DNA from 4 places in the Ramlibacter sp. AN1133 genome. Region 1 is predicted to be linked to each of the others. Evidence: predicted binding sites of a transcription regulator. Region 1 holds the regulator's gene; each other region holds the start of a gene.

Region 1 (4,206 bases):
CGCTGGAAACCATGGGCAAGGTCGACGAGGTGCACGCCAAGGTCTTCGACGAGATCCACAACAAGCGCCAGCCGACCAACCGGGAAGACCTGATCCTGGCCTTCGTCGAGAAGAACGGCGTCGACCGCGCCAGGTTCCAGGAGATCTACAACTCCTTCTCGGTGCAGGCCAAGGCGCGCCGCGCCAAGCAGCTGCAGGACCAGTACGAAGTGCAGGGCGTGCCCTCCATGGGCGTGGCCGGCCGCTACATCACCGACGGCGACATGGCCGGCAACATGGACCGCGTCCTGCAGGTCGTGGACTATCTCGTGGCCGAAGCCCGCAAGTCCAAGTAAAAAGACACGCCAGCCCGCCCCGGCGGGTGTTGCCGGTCGTCGAAAGAGCCCGCGCATGCGGGCTTTTTCGTCTCGGATGGATACAATCGCAGCAAGATTCGTGCCTCTATGAAGAACAAGACCGCCAGCCTCACGCTTGCACTCCTCCTCGGCCTCGCCGGCATGGCGCCGGCCGGTGCCGAGCGCGCGGACCGCAACAAGCCCATGAACGTCGAGGCGGATTCGCTGCGCTACGACGACCTCCAGCAGACGAGCATCTTCACGGGCAAGGTGGTGGTGACCAAGGGCACCATCATCATCCGCGGCGCCAAGATGGTCGTGAAGCAGGACCCCGAGGGCTTCCAGTTCGGCACCGTCACGGCCGAGGCAGGCAAGCAGGCCTACTTCAAGCAGAAGCGCGACGGCGTCGACGAGTACATCGAGGGCGAGGCGGAGACCATCGAATACGACGGCAAGGCCGACAAGGTGAAGTTCATCGGCCGCGCCGAGATGCGGCGCCTGCGCGGCGCCACCATCAACGACGAGACCAGCGGCTCCGTGATCACCTACGACAACACCAACGACCAGTTCACGGTGGAAGGCGGCGCCTCGGCAGGCGGGACGCCGTCCAACCCGGGCGGCCGCGTGCGCGCCACGCTGGCGCCGCGGGCCGCGGCCTCGGGCCCGGCCGCTGGAGGCGCCCGGGCCACGCCCACGTTGCCGGCGCCGCAGCCGGCCGCATCCGCGCGCCTGCGCTCTTCCACGGCCCTGCCGCCGGAGACCCGTTGATGGGCGACGCCGAGACGGTCGAGATCGAGGCGCCGGTGGAGGTCGCCAGCCGGCTGGAAGTGCGCCACCTGCGCAAGTCCTACGGCGGCCGCACCGTGGTGCAGGACGTCTCGCTGGCGGTCGACAACGGCGAGGTGGTCGGACTGCTCGGGCCCAACGGCGCCGGCAAGACGACCTCCTTCTACATGATCGTGGGGTTGGTGCGCGCCGACGGCGGCGAGATCTCGATCGACGGAAAGTCGGTGGAGCACATGCCGATCCACCGCCGCTCGCGCCTGGGCCTGTCGTACCTGCCGCAGGAGGCCTCGATCTTCCGCAAGCTCAGCGTCGCCGAAAACGTGCGCGCGGTGCTGGAACTGCAGCGCGGCCCGGACGGCAAGGCGCTGCCCTCGGCGGAGATCGAGCGGCGCCTGACAAGCCTGCTGCAGGACCTGCGGGTGGACCACCTGCGCGACTCGCCGGCGCCGGCCCTGTCGGGCGGCGAGCGGCGGCGGGTCGAGATCGCGCGCGCGCTGGCGACGCAACCGAGGTTCATCCTGCTGGACGAACCCTTCGCCGGGATCGACCCGATCGCGGTGATCGAGATCCAGCGCATCATCAGTTTCCTGAAGTCACGCGGGATCGGTGTCCTGATCACCGACCACAACGTGCGGGAAACCCTGGGCATTTGCGACCACGCCTACATCATCAGCGAGGGACGGGTGCTCGCCCAGGGCACGCCGGCTGATATCGTGAACAACGCGGACGTGCGCCGGGTGTACCTGGGCGAACACTTCCGCATGTGAGGGAGCGGGGCTAAAAATGAAGCAGGGACTGGCACTTCGTGTCTCCCAGCATCTGGCGTTGACACCGCAGCTGCAGCAGTCGATCCGGCTGCTGCAGCTGTCCACCCTGGAGTTGGGGCAGGAAATCCAGCAGATGCTGGACGAGAACCCCTTCCTGGACGTGCAGGGCGAGGATGCCGCGGAGGACTTCGGCATTGCCGCGGCCGACCAGCGGCCGGCGGCGGACGAACCCGAGACCGGCTTCGAGGGCAATGTCGGGCCGCAGGAGATCGCGACCACTTCGTCGACTTCCACCGCCTCGGAGGCGGAGCCGGAGGCCGCCGAGTTCGCCGGCGCCGAAAGCGAGCCGAACTGGGAAGGCGACGGCAGCACCGAAACCGTGCCGGACGACGGCGAATGGGGCGGCGAGGCGCCGGCGGCCAAGCGCAACAACGGCGGCGAGGACGACGAAGTCGACGCCACCGACCTGGCGCGCGGCGTCGAATCGCTGCAGTCCTGGCTGCACCGGCAGGCGCTGTCGCTGCGCCTGGGCGAGGAAGACCGCATGGCGCTGCGCTTCCTGATCGAATCGCTCAACGACGACGGCTACCTCGAGGAGCCGCTGGAGGAACTGGCCGCGGGGCTGGCGCCCGACGACCTGGAGCAGCAGGAAGAACTGGTGCACCGCTTCACGGTGGCGCTGCGCCTGCTGCAGACGCTCGACCCGGCGGGCGTGGGTGCGCGCAACCTCGCCGAATGCCTCACGCTGCAGCTCAAGGCGATGCAGCAGAACGAGGAAGACGACGACATCGCGGCCTGCGCCGCCGCCATCAAGATCTGCCAGCAGTCGATCGACCTGCTGGCCAAGCGCGACATCAAGCGGCTGGCGCAGATGTGCGGCGAGTCGGAAGCCAACGTGCGTTCGGCCATCGGCCTCATCACGCGGCTGGAGCCCAAGCCGGGCCGGCGCTTCATCGACGTCGAGCGCAACATCGTCATCCCGGACGTGCTCGTCACCCAGATCGGCAAGGGCTCGCGCGCCAACTTCCGGGTGCAGCTCAATCCCGACGTGATGCCGCGCCTGCGCGTGCACGACGTGTATGCCGGCGCGCTCAAGGCGCACAAGGGCGAGGGCCACCAGGCGCTGCAGCAGCGGCTGCAGGAGGCGCGCTGGTTCATCAAGAACATCCAGCAGCGCTTCGACACGATCCTGCGCGTGTCCACCGCCATCGTGGAGCGCCAGCGCAATTTCTTCATCCACGGCGAGCTCGCCATGCGGCCGCTGGTGCTGCGCGAGATCGCGGACGAACTGGGCCTGCACGAATCCACCATCTCGCGCGTGACCACGGCCAAGTACATGTCCACGCCCTTCGGCACCTTCGAGCTGAAGTACTTCTTCGGCTCGGCGCTCGGCACCGAGACCGGCGGCAATGCCTCGAGCACCGCGGTGCGCGCGCTGATCAAGCAGTTCGTGGCGGCGGAGAGCACGAAGAAGCCGCTGTCGGACAGCCAGATCTCCGAGATGCTCAAGGAGCAGGGCATCGAGTGCGCCCGCCGCACGGTGGCCAAGTACCGCGAGGCGCTGCGCATCGCGCCCGCCAACCTGCGCAAGGCCCTGTGACCGATACCTTCTCGCTGTTCCTGCCCTGCGCGGCCGGAGTCGAAACCTGGCTGGCCGAAGAAGTGGCGCGCATCCTGGGCATTCCTCCCTCCCCCTCCGAGGGAGGGCAGGGGTGGGGGCGCTCCGACCTGCGCGTCTCCCGCGGCGGCATCCAGGTGACCGCCGCCTGGCCCGACGTGATGCGCCTGAACCTGCACAGCCGCCTCACCCAGCGCGTGCTGGTGCAGCTCGCCCACCTGCCCTACCGCGCCGAGCAGGACCTCTACGAGGCCGCTTCCGCCATCCCCTGGGAAGACTGGTTCACCCCGCGCGAGAGCTTCAAGATCGAACTGACCTCGCAGCACAGCCCGCTCAAGAGCCTGAACTTCGCGGCGCTGCGCATCAAGGACGCCGTGGCCGACCGCTTCCGCAACCGCGGCGGCGTGCGGCCCGACGTCGACACGCAGCGGCCGGCGGTGCGCATCTTCGGCCACCTCGCGGCCGAGGCCTTCACGCTGTACATCGACACCTCCGGCGAGCCGCTGTTCAAGCGCGGCTGGCGCGAGGACAAGGGCGAGGCGCCGCTGAAGGAAACCCTCGCGGCGGCGATGCTCGCCGCCAGCGGCTGGGACGCGACGGTGCCGCTGTACGACCCCTGCTGCGGCAGCGGCACCATCGTGATCGAGGCGGCGCAGCTCGCCTGCAATATCGCGCCCGGCCTGCTGCGGCGCTTCGGCTT
Region 2 (4,206 bases), on a different contig from region 1:
CGGTCTACCAGAACGTGGAGATCGCGGTCGGCAAGATCTTCCGCGACACGCGCTCGGCGGCCGAACGCAAGGAGTGGATCCTGCACAACCTGGCGATGGTGAACATGTCGCACGCGCTGGACCGGCTGCCTTCGCAGATCTCCGGCGGCATGAAGCAGCGGGTGGGCATCGCCCGCGCGCTGGCGATGGAGCCCAAGGTATTGCTGCTGGACGAACCGTTCGGCGCGCTCGATGCGCTCACCCGGGCGCACCTGCAGGACGAGGTGATCCGCATCCAGTCGGAGCTGGGCAACACGGTCATGATGATCACGCACGACGTCGACGAGGCGGTGCTGATGTCCGATCGCGTGGTGATGATGACCAACGGCCCGTCGGCCACCATCGGCCAGGTCATGGACGTGCCGCTTCAGCGTCCGCGCAACCGCATCGCGCTGGCGGAGGACAAGGTCTACAACCACTGCCGGCAGGAGATCCTGTCCTTCCTGTACGAGAAGCAGCGCAAGGTGGAGCCCATCGCGGCACGCGCGGCGGGCGCCTTCTCGAAAAAGGAAAAGGCCGCCGCTTGATCCCCGCAGCGGGTCGTCAGGGATAGCAAAACCTGACAGCCGGACGCAGAGGACGCGAAGGGTACGCAGAGGACGCAAAAGAAAACCTTTTAAAGTTTTCTTTGTCTTTTTTGCGTCCTCTGCGTACCCTTTGCGTCCTCTGCGTCCGGAAGTCCGTCTTCCCGAACCTCACCCCATCAGCACCTGGATGCTGTGCTGGTACGCCTCCGTCAGCTGGTCGAACAACTCGAACAGTTCCTCGCTCGCCGCCGCCACCTTCATCCGCCCCGCGGGCTTGTCGGCCCCGGGCACGGCGGCGCGCAATTCCTTCCACGCCGTCTCCCCGTGTTCCAGCATCGACCGGATCAGCGGCGTCGACAGCGGGGCCTGTGCCAGCGTGGCCAGCCCCTGCTCGATGTCCGCGGCGGTCTGCGCCATCGCCGGCTCCAGCGCCGCCTTGTCGCTCGCCAGCGCCTGCAGCAGCGCGAGCTTCGCCATCCGCTGCGAGCGCCAGCGCAGGCCGCCCGCCAGGTTGATCACCTGCACCGTCGTGGCCACGCCGGACGACTCCAGCGCCGCCACCAGCGCGTTCGCCTGGGCCAGCACGGTCTCGGCCTGTTCGTCCAGCCGCGGCAGTTCGGCGGCGCGCGGCGTCGCTTCGAGCGATGCGCGCAGGGCGCGCCAGCCTTCCCGCGCGGCGGCGATCAGGTCGCCATAGGTAGCTGCCGACAGGTCGGACTGGAGCGCAGCCAGGTTGTCCTCCACGCGCTGGATGGACTCGCGCATCAGCGCGCCCGCGGCGGCGCCCTCCGTGCGGCTGCAGGCGAGCGCGTACAGCTTCACCAGCCGCTGCGACAGCATGCGCTGCTGCCCCGCCCGGTTGATCGCCTGCGCGACGCGGGACGACTCGATCACCTGGCGCGACACCTGCCCGACCCGCTGGTTGCCCTGCATGGACGCGGTGCGCAGCAACTGGAAGGCCTCTTCCTCGCTCACGTGCTGCGCCCGCATCAGGATGCCCTTGGCCTTGTCGATCCACTTGCGCTCGTCGAGCTTCTCGGACAGCTCCGCGACCTGCGTGCGCAGGCGGCGTTCGTGCGCCTCGCGCGCAAGCGCCAGGTGCACCAGGGCGCGCAGGCGCGCCGGGGCGTAGCCCTGCACCACCCAGGCGTGCACGCCCGCTTCCAGTGCGCGCTGCATCCATTCGACGCCGCCGTCCTGCGTGAAGCACAGCACGGGCGTCGCCTGCTGGGCCTGCAGCGTCGCGACAGCCTGCAGCAGTTCCGAAGTGGGGCGCGTCATCCAGCACACCAGCACGTCGGGCGCGGCGCGCAGCGTTTCGCGCACCAGGTGGGCGCAATCGCCCTCGCCGCGCACCTGGAAACCGGCCGCGGTGAAGTCGGCTGAGAGCGTGGGCGCACCAGGATCGGGCGTGGTCAGGAGGAGGACGGAAGTCACTGCAGGGTCTCGGGAGTCGCTGCAAGCATAGTGCAAGCGCGGCCGGCATCGGCTGGCACGGTCCCTGCAATGAACACGATATCGGGTGCGACGCTGCACCCGGGCCGTGCACCGTACCGCCGGCCGCGCGCACAACGTGGTGTGCTGACCTGTACCCGGAACACAGATCCCAGGAGTCACCACGCATGAAGAAGATGAAGCTCGTGATGATCGGCAACGGCATGGCCGGCGTGCGCACGATCGAGGAACTGCTCAAGATCGCCCCCGAGCTGTACGACATCGCTGTCTTCGGCGCCGAGCCGCACCCCAACTACAACCGCATCCTGCTGTCGCCCGTGCTGGCGGGCGAGCAGACGCTGGACGAGATCGTCCTGAACTCCTGGGAGTGGTACGGGCAGAACCGCATCCGCCTGCACGCCGGCAAGAAGGTGGTGCAGATCGACCGCGTCAAGCGCATCGTGCGCGCCGAGGACGGCACCGAGGAGGAATACGACCGGCTGCTGCTGTGCACCGGCTCCAATCCCTTCATCCTGCCCGTGCCGGGCAAGGACCTCGAAGGCGTGATCGCCTACCGCGACATCGCCGACACCAACGCCATGATCGAGGCGGCGCGCAAGTACAGGAAGGCGGTCGTCATCGGCGGCGGCCTGCTGGGCCTGGAAGCGGCCAACGGCCTGATGAAGCGCGGCATGGACGTGAGCGTGGTCCACGTGATGCCCTGGCTGATGGAGCGCCAGCTCGATGACGTCGCCGGCAAGCTGCTGCAGAAGTCGCTGGAGGGACGCGGCCTGAAGTTCCTGATCGGCGCCCACACCCAGGAACTGGTGGGCGGCGAGGACGGCCGCGTGACCGCCATCAGGTTCAAGGACGGCTCGCAGGCCGACGCCGACCTGGTCGTGATGGCGGTGGGGATCCGCCCCAACACCGAGCTGGCCGAGAAGGCCGGCATCCACTGCAACCGCGGCATCGTCGTGCACGACACGATGCAGACCGTGACGGATGCGCGCGTGTACTCGGTGGGCGAATGCGCGGCGCACCGCGGCATCGCCTACGGCCTGGTGGCGCCCCTGTTCGAGCAGGCCAAGGTCGCGGCCAACCACCTGGCGCAGTTCGGCATCGGCCGCTACACCGGCTCGCTCACCTCCACCAAGCTGAAGGTCACGGGCATCGACCTGTTCTCCGCCGGCGACTTCATGGGCGGCGAGGGCACCGAGGAGATCGTGATGAGCGATCCCACCGGCGGCGTCTACAAGAAGCTGGTGATCCGGGACGACAAGCTGGTGGGCGCCTGCCTCTACGGCGACACGGTGGACGGCAGCTACTACTTCAAGCTGCTGCGCGAGGGCCGCAAGATCGCCGACATCCGCGACAAGCTGATGTTCGGCGAATCGAACCTCGGCGACGCCGGCCACCAGGGCCAGAACAAGGCCGCCTGCATGTCCGACGGCGACGAGGTCTGCGGCTGCAACGGCGTGACCAAGGGCACGATCTGCAAGTCCATCAAGGAAAAGGGCCTGTTCACGCTGGACGAGGTGCGCAAGCACACCAAGGCCAGCGCCTCCTGCGGCTCCTGCACCGGCCTGGTCGAACAGATCATCATGTTCACCGCCGGCGGCGACTACTCCGCGGCGCCCAAGAAGAAGGCGATGTGCGGCTGCACCGACCACAGCCACCAGGAAGTGCGTGACGCCATCCGCAACAACAGGCTGGTGACGATCGCCGACACGATGAAGTTCATGGAGTGGCGCACGCCGAACGGCTGCTCCTCCTGCCGCCCGGCGCTGAACTACTACCTGATCTCCACCTGGCCCAAGGAGGCGAAGGACGATCCGCAGTCGCGCTACATCAACGAGCGCAGCCACGCGAACATCCAGAAGGACGGCACCTACTCGGTGATTCCGCGCATGTGGGGCGGCGAGACCACCGCTTCCGAGCTGCGCCGCATCGCGGACGTGGTGGACAAGTACCAGATCCCGACGGTGAAGGTCACCGGCGGCCAGCGCATCGACCTGCTGGGCGTGAAGAAGGAGGACCTGCGCAATGTCTGGCAAGACCTCGGCATGCCTTCGGGCCATGCGTACGCGAAGGCGCTGCGCACGGTCAAGACCTGCGTCGGCAGCGAGTGGTGCCGCTTCGGCACCCAGGACTCCACCCAGATGGGCAAGGACCTGGAGCGGGCGCTGTGGCGCATGTACGCGCCGCA
Region 3 (4,206 bases), on a different contig from region 1:
CCTAAGAGCTCCACCCATTCCCGGCCAATGAATTTCCCTGAATAATCCATATCCATTCGGATATCTCAACCGTGCCCAAACCCCTGACGGACGCCGCCCTGCTGATGCGGCTGCGCACCCGGCAATTGCTGCTGCTGGAGGCGCTCGGGCGCGAACACAACCTGGGACGCGCCGCGACCGCCCTCGGCATGAGCCAGCCGGCGGCCACGCGGCTGCTGCAGCAGGCCGAGGACACCGTGGGCGTGCCGCTCTTCACCCGGCTGGCCCGTGGCATGGAGCCCACGCCCAGCGGCGAGATCCTGGTGCGCTTCGCGCGCCAGTCGCTGGTGGACTTCCGCTTCGCGCGCGAGCAGATGGCGGCGCTGCAGTCCGGCCTGCGCGGCCGGCTGCGCCTGGGCAGCGTGCCCGGCGCGCTGCCGCAGCTGCTGGGGCCGGTGCTGGCGGAATACAAGGCGCGGCATCCGCGCGTCGCGGTGTCGGTGCTGGTGGAGACCAGCGACGTGATGCTCGGCCTGCTGGAGCGCGGCGAGGTCGACCTGGTGCTGGGCCGGCCCACCGAGCGGCACTACGACGACGAACTGGAGATCGAGCAGCTGCTGGCGGAAAACCAGGTGGTGGTGGCGCGCTCGGGCCATCCGCTGCTGCAGCAGCAGGGCGAGCCGGCGCTCGCGGACCTGGTGCGCTGGCCCTGGGTGCTGCAGCCGCCGGGCGCCCCGCAGCGCAACCGTTTCGAAGCTGCGCTGGCCGAGGCGGGGCTGCACGTGCGCCTGGACATCACCGAGACGGCGTCCACCGTGGCGACCACGGTGCTGCTGGAGGCGAGCGACATGCTGGCGATCATGCCGGCGTCGCTGGCGGCGCACTACGCGCGGCTGGGGGTGCTGCAGGTGGTGCCGGTGGAACTGCCCCTGCAGGTGCCGCCGATCCACCTGGTGATGCGCCGGCAGCGGGAGCTGTCGCCGGCGGCGCTGGGGTTCCTGGAGGTGTTGCGGGCGCGGGTGAACGCGGGTCCGCCGGCGGCGCTGTAGGCTGGCGGTGAGCCGCGGAGCGCGCGAACCGCAGCGCTGTGTGCAAGCGCTGGGGTTTCGCTATCGCTCCACCGCCAGCCTACGGAAGGCCGATCAAACCGCCCGCGAGAACCGTGCCCGCGCCGCCGCCAGCCGGTCGGCGTACTTGCCGCGCGTGAGCAGGTACGCCCCCGCCAGCACCATGCTGCCCATGCCGACGATCGAGCCTGCGTGCATCGAGCGGGCCATGCTGCTGGCCATCTCCGGCGTGCGCGGCGCGGCCAGCTCCAGCCGGCGCTTGGTCATGCGCGCGCCCAGCTCGGACAGCTGGTCGGGGATCAGCCGCTCCGCCGCCGGCAGCAGCAGCGTTTCCTCGTCGGCCACGTGGTGCATCACATGCCGCATCAGCCCGAAGAAGGTGTCGTCGAACGCCGGGTCGTTGACCGGCATGTTGCGCAGGCGCGAGATCAGGCCGCGCATCTCGTCGTGCTCGGGCGTGCTCTTGCGCAGGACCTCGCTGTCGAACACCAGGCGCATGGCCGGATAGAAGATCTCCTCCTCCAGCTGCGCGTGGATCTCGATGGCCAGGCACACGTTGTCGGCCAGGCCGCGCTTCTGCCGCTCCGAGGAGCCGATCTCGTACTGGTGGAAGGCGGTCAGCACGTGCGTGTGGTCCAGCCGGATCATGTTCGTGATGCTGGGGGAAAGCTGGGACAGCAGGGAAGCCATGGTGGGAGCTCGGGTTGGCGGCGTTGCCCTGATTGAGCCGTGGCGGCGCGCCCGCCGCTGTCGGACGGCAGCGGGGACGCGTGTCGGCGCGGTGAAGCGCAGAGCCTGCCCCGGCCGTACGCCATGTGTCGTACAGACCTTCCGGAGGGCGCTCCCTAGCATGGACTCCGCTTTCCCAACAACGTCCCGGAGTTCACCCATGCAACGTCGCTTCACCCTGCAAGCCCTCACCGCCGCCGTGGCCCTGGCCGCCGCCGGCGCGCCCGCCTTCGCCGCCGATACCATCAAGGTCGGCATCCTGCACAGCCTGTCCGGCACCATGGCCATCTCGGAAACCGTGCTGAAGGACACGGCCCTGATGGCGATCGAGGAGATCAACGCCAAGGGCGGTGTGCTGGGCAGGAAGCTGGAGCCGGTGGTGGTGGACCCGGCCTCCAACTGGCCGCTGTTCGCCGAGAAGACCAAGCAGCTGCTGACGCAGGACAAGGTGGCCGTGATCTTCGGCTGCTGGACCTCGGTGAGCCGCAAGTCGGTGCTGCCGGTGGTCGAGGAACTGAACGGCCTGCTGTTCTATCCCGTGCAGTACGAGGGCGAGGAGCTGTCGAAGAACGTGTTCTACACGGGCGCGGCGCCGAACCAGCAGGCGATCCCGGCCGTCGAGTACCTCATGAGCAAGGAAGGCGGCGGCGCCAAGCGCTTCGTGCTGCTCGGCACCGACTACGTTTATCCGCGCACCACCAACAAGATCCTGCGCTCGTTCCTGAAGTCCAAGGGGGTCGCCGAGGCAGACATCATGGAGGAGTACACGCCCTTCGGCCACAGCGACTACCAGACCATCATCCAGAAGGTCAAGAAGTTCGCCGGCGAAGGCAAGAAGACGGCGGTGATCTCCACGATCAACGGCGACTCCAACGTGCCCTTCTACAAGGAACTGGGCAACGCCGGCCTGAAGGCCAAGGACGTGCCGGTGGTGGCCTTCTCGGTGGGCGAGGAGGAACTGCGCGGCGTCGACGCCAAGCCGCTGGTGGGGCACCTGGCCGCCTGGAACTACTTCATGTCCGTGAAGAACCCGACCAACACGGAGTTCACCAGGAAGTGGGGCGACTACGCCAAGGCGAAGAACATCCCCGGCCACAAGGACAAGCCGCTGACCAACGACCCGATGGAGGCGACCTACATCGGCGTGTACATGTGGAAGCAGGCGGTGGAGAAGGCCAAGTCCACCGACGTCGACAAGGTGATCGCGGCGATGGGCGGCCAGACCTTCAAGGCGCCCTCGGGCTTCACGGCCAAGATGGACGAGAAGAACCACCACCTGCACAAGCCGGTGTTCATCGGCGAAGTGAAGTCCGACGGCCAGTTCAACGTGGTGTGGAAGACGCCCGGCCCGGTCAAGGCCAAGCCGTGGTCTCCCTTCATCGAAGGCAACGACAAGAAGAAGGACGAGCCGGACGGCAAGTCGAAACTCTGACGGCGGACTTCCTCCCTCTCCCCTCGGGGAGAGGGTTGGGGTGAGGGGCGCGCGCCCCGCCACCCTCGCCCCAGCCCTCTCCCGCACGCGGGGGAGGGAGCCTGCAAGCGTCACCACGTTGCCCCATGCTTCATAGAATCCTCCTCGCGTGCGCGCTGCTCGCATCCACGGCCGGCCACGCCCTGACGGCCGATGAGGCCAAGGCGCTGGCCATCGGCGAATCCGACGCGCGCATCGAGGCGCTGAACAAGGCCGTAGCCGCGGCCGACGAGAAGACGGCCGCCTTCCTCCAGGCGCTGGCCGACGACGCGGTGAAGACCGCCGGCGGCGCCGTGTTCGTCGTGCGCGACGACAAGGCCACCGATCCCGTCACCGGCGCGGCGCTGGCGCTGCCCGCCGATGCCGAGGACGTCATCAACAACAACCGCATGCGCGGCGAGCTCGATACCGCGCTGGCCGCGCTCAAGCTGTTCTCGAAGGACGACAAGCTGCGCGCCGCCGCCGTCGCCGAACTGCAGAAGGATCCCGACGAATCGCGGCTGCCGCTGATCGAGAAGGCCTTCGCCGCCGAAACGAACGCGGCGATCCGCGACCAGCTCGCGCTGGTGCGCGCGGCCACGCTCCTTTCCAGCAGCGATCCGGCCCGCCGCGTCGAAGCGGCGCAGCAGCTCGCCGCCAGCCGCACCGCCGCCACGCGCGGCCTGCTGCTGCAGCGGCTGCAATCCGAGGCCGACCCGCGGGTGAAGGCGGCGCTGCAGGCCTCCGTGCGCAGCCTCGACGCCTCGCTGGTGTGGAGCGAGCGGGCCGCGGCCGTGTTCTCCGGCATCAGCCTGGGCTCCATCCTGCTGCTGGTCGCCCTGGGCCTGGCGATCACCTACGGCCTGATGGGCGTGATCAACATGGCGCACGGCGAGCTGATGATGATCGGCGCCTACGCCACCTACGTCGTGCAGGGCCTGTTCCAGAAGTACCTGCCCGGCGCCTTCGACTGGTACCTGC
Region 4 (4,206 bases), on a different contig from region 1:
AAAGGCACCTGTCCAACGCAACCCGCGTGTAAAGCTCAGTCCACGCCAAGCCATTATGGAGCACACCGCCGGGAGGGTGGCAAGGGGGCGAAACCGGGGGCGCGGCAAAAAAGGAACGATGGTGCCGCAGGCGCGCCACCATGCAAAAAGGGCCCGTAGGCCCTTTGTTGGATTGCGAGGACTCGCGTCCGTGCGTTCAGTAACGGTCGCGGCCACCGCCGCCGCCGCCGTAGCCGCCACCACCGCCGCCGCCTTCACGGCGACCGCCGCCGAAGCCGCCACCGCCGCCGCCACCACCGAAGCCGCCGCCACCGCCGCCCGAACGGCCACCGCCGCCGAAACCGCCGCCGCCGCCACCGGAGCGGGGCTCCATCGGACGGGCTTCGTTCACCACGAGGCCACGGCCGCCGATCTGCTGGCCGTTCATGCCCTGGATCGCGGCTTGCGCCTCGGCGGCGCTGCCCATTTCGACAAAGCCGAAGCCCTTGGAACGGCCGGTGTCGCGCTCCATCATGACCTTGGCGCTGGAGACCGCGCCGTACTGGCTGAAGGCCTGCTGGAGGTCGTCATCGCGGTAGGAATAGGGGAGGTTCCCCACGTAAAGCTTGTTGCCCATTCAAGGACTCCTGAGAAAAGAAACGCTGCAAAGCGATGGAGTCCGCAAACGCAATCAACAACCACGCGAGACCGACAAACACCGCATACTCGTGCGCCCATTCGCGGACGCACGGCGGCCATTATGCGCTGGGTTTGGCTTTGTGTGCTTCGGGGATGCCCCGGAAGCCCCGCCGCCGTGTCACCTGCGGCGCCCGCGCGACACCTGAGGCACCCTTTCCCCCCCCAGCGTCACCAGTTCGGCTCGCGCTCGGGCGTCGAGCCGATCTTGTGGATCGCGAGGTCGGCGCCCTGGAATTCCTCTTCGGGCGACAGCCGCAGGCCCATCACGGCCTTGAGGAGGCCGTACAGGACGAAGCTGGCGACCAGCGCCCACGCCACGCCGATGAGGCTGCCGATCAACTGCGCTCCCAGGTTCACGCCGCCGAGCCCGGCAAAGGCCTTGGTGCCGAAGATGCCGCAGGCGATGCCGCCCCACAGCCCGCACAGGCCGTGCAGCGGCCACACACCGAGCACGTCGTCGATCTTCCAGCGGTTCTGGGTCAGCGTGAACATGCCGACGAAGATGGCGCCCGCGATGCCGCCGACCGCGAGCGCACCGAGCGGATGCATCACGTCGCTGCCGGCGCACACGGCCACCAGCCCCGCCAGCGGGCCGTTGTGCACGAAGCCGGGGTCGTTGCGCCCCAGCAGCAGGGCGGCCAGCGTGCCACCCACCATGGCCAGCAGCGAATTGACGGCGACCAGGCCGGACACCTTGTCGATCGTCTGCGCGCTCATGACGTTGAAGCCGAACCAGCCCACCGTGAGCACCCAGGCGCCGAGCGCCAGGAAGGGAATGTTCGAGGGCGGATGCGCCGAGATCCCGCCGTCCTTGCGGTAGCGGTTGGCGCGCGCGCCCAGCAGGATCACCGCCGGCAGGGCCAGCCAGCCGCCCACGGCGTGCACGACGATCGAGCCGGCGAAGTCGTGGAATTCCTGCCCGGTGAGCGACTTGATCCAGCCCTGGACGCCGAAGCGCTGGTTCCAGGCGATGCCCTCGAACACCGGGTAGATCACGCCCACGATCACGGCGGTGGCGATCAGCTGCGGGCCGAAGCGCGCGCGCTCGGCGATGCCGCCGGAGATGATCGCGGGGATGGCCGCGGCGAAGGTGAGCAGGAAGAAGAACTTCACCAGCTCGTAGCCGCTCCTGGCCACCAGCTCGTCGGCGCCGACCAGGAAGCTGGTGCCGTAGGCGATGACGTAGCCCACCAGGAAATACGCGATCGTCGAGACGGAGAAGTCGACCAGGATCTTGACCAGCGCATTGACCTGGTTCTTCTTGCGCACGGTGCCCAGCTCGAGGAAGGCGAACCCCGAATGCATCGCGAGAACCAGGATGGCGCCCAGCAGGATGAACAGGACGTCCGAGCCCTGTTTTAGTGCTTCCATTGTTTCCTCTTTGGATGAAATGCTTCGTTGTGGTGCGTTTTGGCCTGTTCTTCGGCCTGTGCACCAAACTAAAGCAATAACTGAGCCATCCACGTGCATGAGCAGATGCACGTACAATGCGCACCAGTCATTGGGGAGTAGCCTCCCTTCATCCTCGAAAGGGGCTGGCGTCAACAGACTTGGAACCCCGCGTTCCATGGCGCCCGCGATCCGAGAGGGCACCCCGCAAAAGGGCTGAAGCCTTTTCCCGGGGACCCCGCATTTGGCGAGACCTTTGACTGCGCAGCCTCCGTTTTGGCCGGGGATGCCGCGCAGTCAATGGTGCGTGTTCGCCGGCCGGAGCCTCTTCTCGCATGGAAGCCTTCCTCGTCTCCACCGGTATCGTCGCGCTCGCTGAAATGGGCGACAAGACGCAGCTGCTCTCGCTCGTCCTCGCCGCCCGCTTCCGCAAGCCCTGGCCCATCGTGCTGGGCATCTTCGTCGCCACCATCGTCAACCATGCGCTGGCCGGCGCGCTGGGCAGCTGGGTCACGACGGCGCTCGGCCCCGACGTGCTGCGCTGGGTGCTGGGCGGCTCCTTCATCGCCATGGCGCTCTGGATGCTGATTCCCGACAAGCTCGACGACGACGCGGCCGACAGCGCGCCGAAGTACGGCGTGTTCGTGACGACCGTCGTCGCCTTCTTCCTGGCGGAGATGGGCGACAAGACGCAGGTCGCCACGGTGATGCTGGCCGCTCGCTTCGACGCCTGGGCCGCGGTGGTGGCCGGCACCACGCTGGGCATGATCCTCGCCAACGCGCCGGTGGTGTGGTTCGGCGACGCGATCACCCGCAAGGTCCCGATCCGCGCCGTGCACGTGGTCGGCGCGATCGTGTTCCTGGTGCTAGGGGTGCTGGCCCTCCTGCGCTGACCCGTCTTCCTCCCTCCCCCTGCGGGGGAGGGCCGGGGTGGGGGCGCTCCCCGCGCCCTGCCCCTCCGCCGCGCGCCGATAGATGACGTGATACACGAGCCCCACCAGCACGCTCCCGCCCACCAGGTTCCCCGCGATCACCACGCCGAGGTTCGCCACCATCCCCGCCCACGTCACCGCCGGCGCCGCCCCGGTCTCCTGCACCAGCATCGCCAGCGGCATCAGGTACATGTTGGCGATGCTGTGCTCGAAGCCCGCGGCCACGAAGGCCATCACCGGGAAGATCACCGCCACCGTCTTGTCGACCACGCTGCGGCCGGCCATCGCCATCCACACGGCCATGCACACCAGCACGTTGCACAGCATGCCGCGCAGGAAGGCCTCGTGCACCGGCAGTTGCTGCTTGGCCAGCGCAATGCGCACGACGGTGCGGCCGATGGCGCCCGCGCCCATCGCCGTGTGCCCGCTCGCGTAAACCACCAGCGCCAGTCCCGCGGCGCCGACGAAATTCGCGCAGCACACCAGCACCCAGTTGCGCAGCACCTCGGGCGTGCCGATGCGGCCGTCGGCCCAGGCCATGGCCAGCAGGTTGTTGCCGGTGAACAGTTCCGCGCCGGCGACGGTGACGAGCACCAGCCCGAGCGAGAAGACGAGGCCGCCGACGACCTGCGAGGCGGCCAGGCCCAAGGTGGCATCGGCGCGCACGATCACGTACAGCATCGAGCCCAGGCCGATGAAGGCGCCGGCCAGCACGCCGAGCATCAGCAGCGGCAGCGTCGCCATGCGCGCCTTGGCGACGCCGACCGTCTCGACCCGGCGGGCGATCTCGGCGGGCGCATAGGCGTCGAAGCCATGCAGTTCGGTCGGCATCGCGCGTCCTCCCCGTGCACCGTATACTAGGCAAGCGCCGATTTGCCTCGCTTGCGGGCGCTCAATAAATGCCGCTAAAGAAGGCCGGAACCCGGCCCGCTTCAGCGGGGCCGGGTTTTTCGTTTGCAATGTCCTTCATCGCCACGCCCCAGTCCATGCAGTTCGAAGCGCCGCTTGCGCTGCAAAGCGGCGCCTCGATCCGCGGCTACTCGCTCGCCTACGAGACCTACGGCACGCTCAACGCCGAGCGCAGCAACGCCGTCCTGATCTGCCACGCGCTCAATGCCTCGCACCATGTCGCGGGCGTGTACGCGGGCCAGGAGAAATCGGAAGGCTGGTGGGACACCATGATCGGCCCCGGCAAGCCCGTGGACAC

What was found. The regulator sigma-54, encoded in region 1, starts transcription at its own class of promoters, with help from an activator protein. The targets are predictions, from matches to a motif close to TGGCANGNAANCTGCTTT.
Region 2: the regulator sigma-54 is predicted to act here: its motif matches at 2,057-2,074, upstream of nirB (nitrite reductase large subunit NirB).
Region 3: the regulator sigma-54 is predicted to act here: its motif matches at 1,893-1,910, upstream of urtA (urea ABC transporter substrate-binding protein).
Region 4: the regulator sigma-54 is predicted to act here: its motif matches at 2,120-2,137, upstream of WG923_RS04185 (ammonium transporter).

The regions. Positions count from the first base shown of each region.
Region 1 covers NZ_JBBKTQ010000037.1:23,606-27,811, reverse strand. Annotated here, with positions in the region: gene WG923_RS28710 (thiol:disulfide interchange protein DsbA/DsbL) at 1-335, shown strand, start outside; gene lptA (lipopolysaccharide transport periplasmic protein LptA) at 444-1,103, shown strand; gene lptB (LPS export ABC transporter ATP-binding protein) at 1,103-1,888, shown strand; gene WG923_RS28695 (RNA polymerase factor sigma-54) at 1,905-3,488, shown strand; gene WG923_RS28690 (THUMP domain-containing class I SAM-dependent RNA methyltransferase) at 3,485-4,206, shown strand, end outside.
Region 2 covers NZ_JBBKTQ010000023.1:7,860-12,065, forward strand. Annotated here, with positions in the region: gene WG923_RS24035 (ABC transporter ATP-binding protein) at 1-566, shown strand, start outside; gene WG923_RS24040 (ANTAR domain-containing protein) at 735-2,003, opposite strand; gene nirB (nitrite reductase large subunit NirB) at 2,189-4,206, shown strand, end outside.
Region 3 covers NZ_JBBKTQ010000043.1:765-4,970, reverse strand. Annotated here, with positions in the region: gene WG923_RS29710 (LysR family transcriptional regulator) at 72-1,028, shown strand; gene WG923_RS29705 (hemerythrin domain-containing protein) at 1,122-1,736, opposite strand; gene urtA (urea ABC transporter substrate-binding protein) at 1,936-3,207, shown strand; gene urtB (urea ABC transporter permease subunit UrtB) at 3,333-4,206, shown strand, end outside.
Region 4 covers NZ_JBBKTQ010000002.1:357,182-361,387, forward strand. Annotated here, with positions in the region: gene WG923_RS04180 (RNA recognition motif domain-containing protein) at 197-616, opposite strand; gene WG923_RS04185 (ammonium transporter) at 847-2,049, opposite strand; yybP-ykoY riboswitch at 2,170-2,313, shown strand; gene WG923_RS04190 (TMEM165/GDT1 family protein) at 2,403-2,960, shown strand; gene WG923_RS04195 (formate/nitrite transporter family protein) at 2,934-3,830, opposite strand; gene metX (homoserine O-succinyltransferase MetX) at 3,959-4,206, shown strand, end outside.